DNA from 2 places in the Lentibacillus sp. L22 genome. Region 1 is predicted to be linked to the other one. Evidence: riboswitches for the same ligand, from Rfam matches in the RefSeq annotation. Region 1 holds a riboswitch; the other holds the start of a gene.
The links. Region 1 has a riboswitch for lysine ahead of dapA (4-hydroxy-tetrahydrodipicolinate synthase). Riboswitches for the same ligand answer to the same signal wherever they lie in the genome.
Positions count from the first base shown of each region.

Region 2: it holds a riboswitch for lysine, as region 1 does, so the genes downstream of both, ABRT01_RS07295 (Na+/H+ antiporter NhaC family protein) here and dapA (4-hydroxy-tetrahydrodipicolinate synthase) in region 1, are expected to answer to the same signal.

Region 1 covers NZ_JBFNXI010000007.1:9,469-16,280, reverse strand. The annotation lists gene ABRT01_RS05135 (LrgB family protein) at 1-27, opposite strand, end outside; gene ABRT01_RS05130 (CidA/LrgA family protein) at 20-388, opposite strand; gene ABRT01_RS05125 (glycosyltransferase) at 603-1,598, opposite strand; gene ABRT01_RS05120 (O-acetyl-ADP-ribose deacetylase) at 1,951-2,517, opposite strand; lysine riboswitch at 2,694-2,872, shown strand; gene dapA (4-hydroxy-tetrahydrodipicolinate synthase) at 3,002-3,889, shown strand; gene ABRT01_RS05110 (tellurite resistance/C4-dicarboxylate transporter family protein) at 4,012-5,064, opposite strand; gene ABRT01_RS05105 (hypothetical protein) at 5,502-5,810, opposite strand; gene ABRT01_RS05100 (PadR family transcriptional regulator) at 6,011-6,580, shown strand; gene ABRT01_RS05095 (DUF4188 domain-containing protein) at 6,637-6,812, shown strand, end outside.
Region 2 covers NZ_JBFNXI010000010.1:76,630-83,441, forward strand. The annotation lists gene ABRT01_RS07285 (YunC family protein) at 80-382, shown strand; gene yunB (sporulation protein YunB) at 547-1,326, shown strand; lysine riboswitch at 1,371-1,548, shown strand; gene ABRT01_RS07295 (Na+/H+ antiporter NhaC family protein) at 1,665-3,215, shown strand; gene ABRT01_RS07300 (sodium-dependent transporter) at 3,433-4,962, shown strand; gene ABRT01_RS07305 (methionine/alanine import family NSS transporter small subunit) at 4,964-5,074, shown strand; gene ABRT01_RS07310 (M23 family metallopeptidase) at 5,303-6,274, opposite strand; gene ABRT01_RS07315 (YhcN/YlaJ family sporulation lipoprotein) at 6,345-6,812, opposite strand, start outside.

The DNA of each region.
Region 1 (6,812 bases):
AGCTACCCCGATGAAAAGATTAATCATCCTTAACATCCTTCCAGCGAATAATCCATTGACTAACAAGCCCCGCCCCGGCCATCACCAGTACAGTACTTATTAGGATAATCACGATTAAAAGTGACCCCTTGCCAGCGAATATATTGGCATAGTTTAATATACCCACTGTAGCCGGGATAAAGAAAAAGGTCAGATGTTTAACAAAAAAACCAGCCCCATCCTTGATCCACTTCTCTTTGATAATATTCATGGATAACATGGCGAATAATAGTATCATACCGATCACACTACCTGGTATCGACAAATGAAGGACGTCTTGAATACCGTTACCAATCATATAGATAACGCACAAAATAGCAATCTGCACTACAACTCTACAAAATTGCAACCTCGGACACTTCTTTCCGTAAATAGAATAAAACCAGAAGCATCTATTATAGACCCGCCAAACAAATTTGACAATGCGGGACAAAGGGACAGGCACATTATCCCACTTCTTTTTTCAGTGCGGTCAGCGGCTTTGCCCATTTTTATCGACAGGACCATTCGCTTTTTTTCGGCACTTCCATAAAATGGTGGGACTGGAGAACCGCCCCTTTGTCCTATAGCCAGGCATCGAAAAAGTCCCGGTAGCCTTGTTTCATGATGGTGCTGGAAAAGTTATCAAATGCGTACTTCCGGTTTTCCTGTGAGACTTTGTATGGTGATGCAGCTGCCATATTGACAAGCTCAAACCAATTTTGCTCGTTTCCGGAAAAAGCGTGCTGCGAACTAATATGCCTGTAACATGGGTGTTCTGGCTTTACAATGATTTTTCCCATTGCTAACGCCTCAGTTAAGGGCATCGCATAGGTATCAAATTTCGAGCAGCTCCAAAACACTTTGGCACTATTCATCAATGCAAAAATCTCATCCTGTGACAGCGCAAACTCCAATTTTACATTATCCGGTATGACATATTTTTTAACACTTTCCCGATATCGCTCCCCACCGAATACCATCACCACTTCCTTATCCGGATTCTTTCGTGCATATTCAAAAACCAGATCGGGCCGGCGATTTTCCTCGTCCCTGCCAATCCAGAGAATCCGGTTATCGATGATTTGCTGTGGGTCAAAATATTTGTTGGCCATATTCTCATTAAAACCAATCGGAATAACCGTTACATCCTTCACATCAAATGTTGTCATCAATTTGTCTTTTAAATATTCAGTTTGCACAATCGCCTTATCCACTATCCCGTAAAATGGCTTCATCATTTCATAACCAGTTAATGCCGGATCCGGGATACTGTGTGGAAAAAGCACACTATGCTTAATAAACATGTTCAGATAGGTAAACCCCGATACGGTGTATATAACATGATCAATATTTTCCTTATCAAGTTTATCCAGCACAATGTCGTAATTGACCAAATCACCCTTTTCATACTCGTAACCTGGAAGATGATCATATTCGCTGACATGGCGCTCCGGGGAAATAAAAACGATTTCCACTCCCAATTCCTTGCCAATTTGCTTTAATCGATCAGCAAATACACGTGGCCCTTGTGCTTCTGCAAATTGTATCTTACGCATAACCAGCCCAACTTTTTTCATGTCTATCTCCTCGATTCTTACTATTTCAGCTTTATATTTATCATATCACAGCGATTGGGTAGTTGAAGTTTATTAGGCCCCCAAAAATTTCCAGTTGGGACTCCTTAATTGGGATTAGCAAGACGTAATAGTTTCTGATCTCGTAAACGTTTTGACGGTACAGCTTGTTTGCATTGTAAATTTGTCAACGATTCCGGATATTGTATCAGCGGTTTTGTACATTGTATCAGCGATTCTGGGCGTTATATCAGCGATTTCTCACATTATATCAGCGATTCCCGTTTTTTGGCGGGAAAAAAACATCCTTTCACCAACAACATTTTGGGTTGGGCGTCATTTGCTTGTCCACCAGTCACCCTCCACTATGTTCATTCAATATTCTGGTGAGGGCGGTTTGATATGTTTGATAATCTTGTTCGGAAAACAATACCATTTTGACAATGCCAAATGGATGTGCAGTTAAAAAGTTAATAATCGTTTTCATAGCTATTTCGGCCGCCCGGTCTATTGGAAACCGATAAACGCCTGTCGATATAGATGGAAATGCAATACTGTTCAACCCTTTCTCCAGGGCTAAGTTCAAGGAATTTTCATAACAGCTTTTCAGCAAAATATCCTGCTCATGATCTCCCTTTTTCCAAATGGGGCCGACTGTATGAATCACATAACTGGCCGGCAGTTCAAAGCCATCGGTAATAACCACCTCACCAGTTGGCAATTCCGCTCCATGTAATACCTCCGACCGGATCCTTTTACATGCAGCAAGTAATTCTTTCCCTGCTTTCCGATGAATGGCACCATCGACGCCACCCCCGCCAAGCAGTGTCCCATTAGCCGCATTAACGATCGCATCTGTTTGCTGATCGGTGATATCCCCAACCATTAGTACCAGTTCATTTCCATTCATGTTTACGTGCATTTATAGCCCTCCTATAGCTTTACTCCTTTGTACAACCGCTTCACTATCTTGTCAACTAATCGTTCCTGCATAGAATCAAAATCATTTTAATCAATTTACTTTCTAACCCTTGTTGTTTTTTCATTTATCTGGTACAGTACAAGTAGTTAAATATTTTCTTATTTCAATTCTTTTGATATAAGGATAGAGGAGCAAAGACATGAGTACATCATAGGAGGATCATGAGAATCCGGTGATCATGGTGGAAAGGGGAATTTGCCGAAGCGGAAGGAAGCTCATGTTCCGGACGCTGGTTCTGTTATTGAATAAATGCAGGACTGTCATATAGTGAGCTATATGGAGGGCTATCTTACGCAGAAATGTTCATATAAAACTATTCTGCAGCAATGAAGCCGTCGTTGCTGCTTTTTTGCGTTTAAGCCGATTGCCCTGATCATCCTTATTCCAAAAAAGGCAAGTAAAATTTTTCAAAGGGTGTGACGACATGTATTTCGGTCAGGTATTAACTGCAATGGTAACGCCATTTAATGCCAATGGTGAGGTGGATTATGAAGCAACCGCTGCTTTAGTGCAACATTTGATTGCCAATGGATCAGATGGTTTGGTCGTAGGAGGAACAACGGGAGAATCACCTACGTTAACAACTGAAGAGAAACTGCAAGTATTTAAATTTGTTAAGGATACTGTAGGGGAACAGATCCCTGTGATCGCCGGAACAGGATCAAACAACACGCACGCATCTATCCAATTAACACAACAAGCAGAAGAGATCGGCGTTGACGGGGTCATGCTGGTTACCCCGTATTACAACAAACCATCACAGGAAGGATTGTTTCAGCATTTCAAGACAATCGCCCAATCTACATCATTGCCGGTAATGCTTTACAATATTCCCGGACGCAGTGTAATCAATATGTCACCGGAAACGATTATTGCCCTGTCGAAAATCGATAATATCGTTTCAGTGAAAGATGCCGGCGGGAATTTGGATGATACAGCGGCAATCATTCAGGGAACACCAGTTGATTTCACCTTATATAGTGGCGATGACAGTATGACCTTGCCCGTATTATCTGTTGGCGGAACTGGGGTTATTTCCGTTGCATCGCACATTATCGGCAATGAGATGCAGGCAATGGTGCAACATTTTAAACATGGTGAGGTACAACAGGCCGCGGCAATGCATCGCAAACTTTTGCCGATCATGAAGGCATTATTCGAAGCGCCTAGCCCTACACCTGTAAAAGCTGCTTTAAACATAACTGGCATCCCGGTCGGCGGGGTTCGTTTACCACTCGTTCCATTAAATGAAACAGAAATGAATACGTTAAGACAAGTAATCCCTGTAAGACAAACGAGAGCTATCAGCTAACATGATTGACATCGCAACGGTACGAGACTGTTGCGATTTTTTTATGGGCTCTTTTTTTCACAAAAATCCTGTGTTGTATCCCATAAGGTTATTCAAATAGTTCAAAAGCTTATATTTCCTCATCAGGACAGGTGCTGATTATGCCTTTGAAAAGAAACGATGACATGATGGATTAAACCAATAAATCCAGGAGCCCATGCAGCGATGGAAATCACGAACATAATCTTAGGAATGATTAGTAGAAAATGCAGTCCCAATGCTTCAGAAAACTGATATGTACTTGTTGTATACATCGCCAGCGGAAAGGCCATTCCCCAAAATTGCGGATCATAAGTCAGTGGATAATGATGGATGATATGCCGCCAAATCGCCAGGATAAAAAGTAACGGAATCCACCATGTACCCGTAATCCAGAAGAATAACGTAAAGCCTTTTAAAAACGGGGTAATCTGATGTAAAAACGGCAATAAGTCCGCATGCATAATCAATGTTGACCCTGCTAATGTTGTAATAGCAACGGCCCCCATATTAATCCAATACGGCGGTGTCAGTGCCTCAAACTTGAACTCCACGAACGTAAACCGGTAAAAGATTAACGTAATAATGTTCAAATATAGCATACACCCTAGAAAATACATGGCTAATGTATAGAACAAAAGGATTCGTTGCGCCTCTCCGCCTACGTAAGGCGCCAATAATGTTCCCAAAATAGCAATAGACTGCGTGGCAACTGAAGCAATTAACCATGCCCCATTAATTCCCTCAGCGATTGTCGGCTTATTCTTGCGTACAGTAACCGCCGTAAAAAAGGTATACATAATAATCAACCATAAAATAATAGCCAGCGCAAACAGGTACTCAGATACGACATGATGATGCCCAACGATAATCAATTGACTGCCAAACACTGACGTTCCCGCAACCCATGTAAAAAAACCTGGCCCTTTCGAGTGGCTGGTTAAATCATTTAATACATTTGGAAGGAAGTAAATAATGCGAATAATCATTAGTGTCCATAATCCAATATAGGCAAATATGTTTATAACCAGCAATGTCTTGGCAATCATATGCATTCCGAGCAGGTATGAACCTATTGATAATGCACCAGTTGCCATTACCATTGCAAAATAACCGGAAAACAAATGCTCAGCTTTTTCCTTCAAAAAATGGATCATTAATTCCACCTCTAGTTCTGTTCCTACTACGTTCTTTATTAGGATAAGAGTAGCACAATGTAAAAGGAAAATCGATGGCGGGCCATGCGCATGTGATTTTGATCGCCACCAATATTGTGTGAGCAGGGGGTATCGACCACTTCATGCATGTATCAACCACTTCACAAAAATTATCAACCATTTAGGCTCCGATATCGGCCACTATCAAAAGATTTATCAATTGGAGAGTAATCTCGACTGAATGATAGGATGAATTGATTGACCTGAAAATTCTCCACCACCATTAATAAGCCATCACAACTTTTCACGTTATGATGGCAATGTGATTTACGTATAAAATGAATTAAAATCCGGTTAAAATAGACCTTTTACATATAAACGGCGGTCTGCCAAAGCCTTTATGTTGTAATGGGCATTTTTGTCTCATAGCAAAAAAGTTACCAAAAAAACCCTGGATAATACGGGTAATATCCATAGCCACCGTAACCACCATAATGCGGAAATAATAGATAACTTGTCAGCAGCCCACCTGCCAAACCGCCAAGGAAAGGTCCAAATCCATATCTGACAGGTACTGGTCCGCCAATATCACTCCCAAAACCAGGATATCCGTTAAAACCCACTCCGTACCCTTGAACCGGCTCTTGCATTTCCTCTTGTGAATTTCTTTGTTGTTCTGGCACTGCAGTTGACAAATTCCCTTCATAATTAGGCATTGCGGCTTGCTGATTCCATTCGTTATTCATTCTTTTCCCTCACTTCAAAATGTAGTATATGATATCCTTATGCATTTGCCTAATGAAGGTGTTGGGCGTTTTCACCAGAAGTAGGTAATTACAAGTTATTACATCAAATCAAATTTTCAAAAAATAGTGTTTGGTGTTAACATCAGCTTTGTGGCATCATATATCTAACAGATACATATCATATAGATAGGATGATCCTTTTGAAAGAATACAATCATACTACCTACGCAATACTTGGGATTTTGACAACTACATGCAAATCCGGCTATGCAATTAAACAATTCATTGACCAAAGTTTAAACCACTTTTGGAAAATTAGTTACGGGCAAATTTATCCAACCCTAAAATTTATTGAAGAAGAGGGATTGGCTACAGTAAAAACAGCTACACAGGAAGGAAAGCCTGATCGAAAGGAGTATTTCTTGACACAAAAAGGAAAAACAACCTTAAAAGAATGGCTCAAACAACCGATTGAACAAATACCTGTGGAGCGAAATGAATTGTTATTGAAATTATTTTTCGGACGTCATCAATCCACAGCAAATACGCTAAATCAACTGAACGATTACCAGCAAAAATTGAAAATAACTTATCAAACTTACACAAACATAGAACAAATGATTACGACAAATAAACATGATCAAAAAGATGCAATCTATTGGCTATTTACCTTAGATTATGGAAAAAGGGTAACACAGGCAGCGATTGAATGGTGCGAGGCGACTACCGAACGGATTAAAAAGGCAAAAGATGCTTCGTATTCGAAGTGAGTGAATTATCATATCTGGGTGTCATGATGGATCCATCAAATGGGAGGAATAAAATCATGAGAAAGTCAATTTACACTGGCCGTTACACTACCGACAATGACAGCGATCTTGTTGTATTTCTAATCGGCATGCGAATGAACAAGCGATTTGCGGTACACAAATGGCTACCAGTTTTCAAGGCAATGCGAGGCATGATTAAAGAACTATACATGAACAAGGAGGAGTTAGGTTT
Region 2 (6,812 bases), on a different contig from region 1:
TTCTGGTCACAACCAAGTGTCATTGCCCAAGCCCCTTGAATACATATGTTAGTGTAAATAAGAGGGGGGAAACGGTAACATGATAACAGTAAATCCATTGGAAGTAGAGGGCTTGTTCTTTACCGCTATCGAAGTAGAGTTGCCAAAAACGAATTTATTAATTATTACAAATGAAATAGGTTATATCATGTGTGGTGCTTTGGATGTAGATGTATTGAATGAGATGTTGGCAGACCGTCATGTTATTGCCGGGCGCGCTGTTGGGGTGAAAACAATTGACGATTTACTAAATGCACCACTTGAAAAGATAACGGATGCAGCTAAACAGTATGACTGGGAGCCGGGTATGATCGGTCGTGATGCTTTGATCAAGATATCATGATGACGGGTAGTGGTTTTACAAATGGCGGTGGTTAAAGATATCAGACTGGCGTAGATGCCTGGACCGGATATTGTAGAATTGTAGAATGCTTGAATAATTAATCCGGAAATAGCATTCTAACCCCTCTGAAACAAGCATAAAATTGTTTCAGAGGGGGGTTGATGTTGCGACGACGGCCAGTTTTCAAGAAAAGAAGATCACCACTTCCAGCGAAAAATATTTTGGTAATTACCATGATCTTATTCGTGGCTATGATTGGACTAACCCTTATTATTGTGGATGCAGGGATTAAACCGACATTAAGGGATATAGCTGAAGTGAAAACAACAGAGTTTGCGACCCGTGGGATTAATGCTGCTGTGAAATTCGCAGAGGATTATGATTTTGAAAATGTTACGGAGTTTACCAGGGATAATGAGGGCAACATTACATCCTGGAAATTCAGACCTGATGCGATCAATGAAATAAACCGATATGCAACCGATAGAGCAGAAGAGTTTTTTTTACGAATGAATAGTGGGGAAATTCCGGAGGATGAACAATCGGACCTTGATTTGGATTATGGGGATACTGCAGAAGAGAAGAGTACCGAGGATCCGACACTGATCAATATCCCGCTTGGGGAAGTAACTGGTAATACTGTACTTTCTAATCTTGGCCCCCAAATACCTGTAAACCTGGAGCTGGTTGGAAATGTGAAAACGGATGTAAAACATGAAGTAGAAAAATTCGGGATTAATAGTGCGCTAGTGAAGGTTTATATTCATGCCGAGGCTGAAGTGCAAATTGTTATACCGTTTTCCACCAGTGTCAAAGAAGTAAGCACTGATGTTTATGTGACTTCCGGTATTGTGATGGGGAAAGTTCCGGAATATTACGGCGGTGGGGGAAACAACAATCCGCCAATTTCGATACCAAAAAATGAGTTGCAAAAAGATAAGTAGACTAGTATAGTATTAATATAAATAAATAATCAACCTTATCAGATCGGTGAGGTAGAGGCGCAAGCAGGATGAGTATCCAATTGGAGAATGACAACGATGATGATTGGAAAAAGGGCTGGTTGCCGAAGCATCATAAAGATCATATTTATCGATGCTGGTGTATCTTTGAACAAGGGGTATACTGTCATGCATATCACAAATGTATGGAGAACTACTGATCGAAATGGAGGATAACGTATACTAAAAACAATGGTAGGTTATTTTCTATCGTTGTTTTTTTATGTCTTTAAAATTTCCAGGTTCTCCGGTCGTTTGATGAAGAAATGGAGGTTTACCATATGGAGGGAACAATTTATTCATTAATCCCCCCGGTACTTATGTTAATACTTGTCTTGCTCACAAGAAAGGTATTGCTGTCGTTGGGGGCAGGGATTATTGTAGGAGCATTATTCATTCATCAATTCAATATTTTAGAATTCTTAAAGGAAATATGGAGGTCGTTCGCTAGCATATTTGTAGACGATGGGAGCTTTGACGGCGGCAACCTGTTGTTGGTAGGATTTTTACTAATGCTGGGAATTATGACTGCATTTATAACAGCATCCGGTGGAAGTCATGCTTTTGGTGATTGGATGATCAAACGTGTCAAAACAAGGGTCGGGGCACAGGTGATGACTGCAATTTTAGGTATTATTATTTTTATTGATGACTATTTTAATGCACTTGCTGTTGGTCAAGTGGCCAGACCATTGACGGACAGGCATCGAGTCTCGCGTGCAAAACTATCGTATTATATTGATTCCACCTCCGCGCCTGTGGCTGTTCTTTCGCCAATATCCAGTTGGGGAGCGTATATTATCGGGTTGCTCGGAAGTTTGTTTGCTGCAAATCAAATAACAAATATACAGCCATTTGAAGCTTTTATCAAAATGATTCCGTATAATTTTTATGCTATTGCAGCAGTTATTCTTGTTTTCCTCGTAGCATTTATGAAATTCGACATGGGACCAATGCGAAAACATGAAAACCGGGCTGTTCAGACAGGGGAAGTAGTTGATCCGAATAAAAAAGTACCAGGTGATTTAAGCGAGACTTTCACACCGCATCAGAACGGCCGTGTTTATCACTTAATCGTACCAATTGTTGTTTTAGTTGTGGCAACTGTTGCGATGATGTTTATTACGGGCATAAAGGAAAGCGGTGAAGTTGGATTTTTGCAGGTTTTCGCCAATACAAATGTTAATGTTTCACTGTTCATTGGGGGATTGTTAGCCGTAATTAGCTCACTGATTTTTCATCTCCGGTCCAGTCACCCAAGGGCCTCTTTAACAATGATTGTTATCGAAGGTGTTAAGGCTATGCTTCCAGCCATTTATATATTAGTTTTGGCATGGATGATTGGTTCCATCATCGGCACATTGGAAACCGGGAGTTATTTGGCAACACTTGTGGATAATGCTTCGATAAGCACAACATTATTGCCATTTTTATTTTTCATTATTGCTGGTTTTATGGCATTGGCTACAGGTACTTCATGGGGTACATTTGCTATTATGCTGCCGATTGCAGTGGACGTGACACTTGGTGCAGATATAAATATGTTATTGCCAACATTAGCAGCGGTGCTTTCCGGATCAGTGTTCGGGGATCATTGTTCACCGATTTCGGATACAACAATATTATCTTCAACTGGTGCCGGTGTGCAACATATTGATCACGTTTTAACCCAAATACCGTATGCAATGTTGGCTGCACTGGTTTCATGTATTGGTTATTTGATTATTGGCTGGACGAACTATATGATCCTTGCTTTGGCGACGGCTATCATTATTTTGGTTGCCATTGGTTTTTTATTTCAATTTATCGAAAAAACAAAAGTGGAAAATTAACGCAACCCCCTTCTTGTCAGTGGATGAGAGGGGGTTTTTAGATGGTAAAGTTTGCGTGATGCGGCTAGGCATATATTGGTTGGTCAATATGTTGAAACACTTTGACATAGTCTAAAAGTAACGGTATAATACAAGTATAAATATCAGAAAAGGGGAAAGATTTTAATTTAATCTAATATAATTAAATAGAAGAACTTACTAATGAGGAGGTCAATCAATGGAAAATCGTTCGCAATGGGGAACAAGGGCGGGATTTATTATGGCTGCAGTAGGGTCAGCTATTGGTCTTGGGAACATATGGCGATTTCCGGCCGTCGCCTATGAAAATGGAAGCGGTGCATTTTTTATTCCATATTTATTTGCGTTACTAACTGCAGGAATTCCGATTTTAATCATGGAATTCACGATGGGACATAAATATCGCGGTTCAGCTCCGTTAACGTACAGCCGAATGCATAAGAAATCTGAATTCATCGGCTGGTGGGCAGTAGCGGTTGCATTTGTCATTTCAACGTATTACTCGGTTATTATCGCCTGGGCAATATCTTATGCACTATTTTCATTTAATCTAAGCTGGGGAACAGACACGGAATCATTTATGTTTAACGATTATTTGCATTTGGTTGATCCGGGGAATTTTGGTGGTTTGGTTCCTGGTGTACTTATCCCGCTCATCATCGTTTGGATTGTCGTATTGGGAATTTTGTTCGCAGGAGTTAAGAGGGGGATTGAGATAGCAAACCGCATCTGTATTCCTGCATTGGTCATTATTTTCTTGATTGTTGTTATTCGTGCCATTACACTGCCAGGTGCGATGACTGGACTGAACGCATTCTTTGAACCGAACTTTGCCGAAATTGCGAAGCCTGGTGTCTGGGTTGCAGCCTATGGTCAGATCTTCTTTAGTTTATCAATAGCCTTTGCGATCATGATTACGTATTCCAGTTATCTACCCAAAAAGTCGGACATTACTAATAATGCGTTCATTACCGGGTTTGCAAACTCCGGTTTTGAATTACTTGCTGGAATTGGTGTATTCGCTGTACTTGGATTCATGGCTACCCAACAAAATGTACCTGTCGATGAGGTTGTTGCCGGTGGTGTGGGGCTGGCATTTGTAGTATTCCCGCAAATCATTAATCAGTTCCCAGCGCTAAACGGGTTATTTGGTTTCTTATTCTTTGCCTCGTTGATGCTCGCAGGGTTAACTTCATTAATATCGATTTCTGAAACCTATGTTGCCGGGTTGGTGGATAAATTCGGCATTACCCGGAAAAAAGCAGTTTTGTTTGGTGGCGGACTCGCCGCGATCTGTTCCTTTGTTTTTGCCACAAGAGGCGGATTAAATTTCCTGGATACGACCGATTACTTTATTAACCAGTTTGGAGTTGCTTTGCTTGGGTTAATTGAAGTGATTTTTGTTGCATGGGGATTGCGTAAACTTGGAGAATTTAAAGCTCATGCAAATGCCATTTCTGATATCCGGTTAGGCTGGTGGTGGACTGCTAGCTTGGGAATCGTTACACCACTTGTACTCGGCTATATGCTGTTTGGTCTGTTTAAAGAAAATTTACTGAAACAATTTGCAACTGAAAATGGTAACTATGAAGGGTATCCTGATTTCTTTATTTTTTATAGTGGCTGGTTTGTAGCAATTGCGGCATTAGTGATTGGTATAATCATGACCTTTACTAAATGGAAAACACGTGAGAACGAAGCACAATCAAAGACGAAGGAGGCAAACTAATATGAGTGGAGGAGCGATTGTTGTTGCGATTTTTGGAATCATTATTATTTGGGGGGGCTTGGCGGCCAGCATTGTAAATGCCGTGAAAAAATCCAAAGAATCCAATTCATAAATTTAATTAAATTTTCCTTAAAGTGCGTGTTCAAAAAGGAGGATAAAAAGGACCGAGAAGTTCTAGGCGGCGTGGCTTTGAGCACCGGAGTGTACATAAAAGGTACATGAGGAGTGGAAAAGCAAGCCAACGACGAAATTCGAAGTGTCATTTTTACCGGACTTTTTGAACATCCTCTTAAAAAGAGCCATTATTTATACAATGATGGCTCTTGTTTTTTCCGTTATTTCACTTCACCATTCGTTCCCACTTGCGTAAATATGGATATGGATCGAACGACCATTCACTATGACCATTATCTTTGTACATGCCATAATGCAAGTGCGGTGGAAACTTCCCCGAGGTTCCCGGCGGCCCATAACCTGTTGAGCCAACACTGCCGATGATATCACCGGGTTTCACAACTTGCCCCACTTTAATTCCGTCTTCATATCCGCTTAGGTGACCATAATAGTGATAAATATTATTGATATCACGAATTCCAATCCGCCAGCCACCATACAAGTTCCAGCCTTTCATTTCTATCACCCCATAGGTGGTCGATTTGACCGGTGTTCCATAGTCAGCAAAAATATCTGTCCCTTCATGGATACGGGTTCCGCCAAATCCACGTTTGTCCCCCCATGTACTCCTGTAACTATAATTGTAATTGGTTGCAACCGGAAAATCCCTGTCTACTAAATGCAACTTTTGATACTGTTGAAACACCTTTGCCGTGTTCATAATTGTCTGGACGGTAAGATCCCGCTTATAATAATGCCATAAACCGATTTTGATATCCTCTTTTGTCGGTCCATATTGCAACAACCAATTGGCCATTGTATATAAAACATCTTCCGGATTTCCCGGATCTGCCTTTTCATCGCCGTTTCCATCTTTACCGATTCCGTTAAAAAGTGTTATTACATTTGGATGATCACTTTTGGCACCGTTTCCTAAGCCATACCATAGTTCATCCGGAATAGATATGGAAACTTTTTGCTCTGATTTCTTATTGCTGTCGTTTCCCATGTTGCGCTCATATTGATCAATAGCCGCAATATAATACCAGGGGATTTGCGTTAAGCTTTCTGTTTTTTTATAGAGAGCCATTCGGGTTTGGTAAATGTTATTGTCGTCCGCAGCTGTCGGAACAGGAAATAAACCCATGATAAACAGAAGGATAAAGGAGACGATGAAATAAGTACGGACACGCAACATTTAATCACACCTCCTATTTAAAAAAACAAAGAGGGCTGTCATATCGTTGCCCCCTTTGCTTACGATGGAATTATCTTGTGTTATTTTCCATATTGTTCTCTCTGCCTTGGGGAGATTTTTTCATCTCGTGAATAATGTTATCAATAGTATTGTCATAATTTTGGTTACGAATGCTGGAATTATGCAAACTTTGGATATCGTTCATTAACGTTTGGTTATCGGATACATAAATATTGAAAAATCCCGGCATCGTTGATTTGGCGGTTTTGCTGGCAATATCTGCAGCAGTGGCTGGATCCATATCATCATTTAACTGGTAGGCAATTAATACTTCTTGATCAGTAACAAGTGTAGCTGCTTCATTAAAACCGTTGTTGCGTAAAATCATTCTGGTAATCATATCCGCCATTTTGTCCCGATCGATTTGAACGGAATGCAGATTCTCATGATCGTTATTCAATTGGTTCTTATTGTAGCGGACATAGCCAAGTTTGTTGTCTCTTTCCTCGTCTGTTGGGGTATGCTGTCTGTCAGGTGT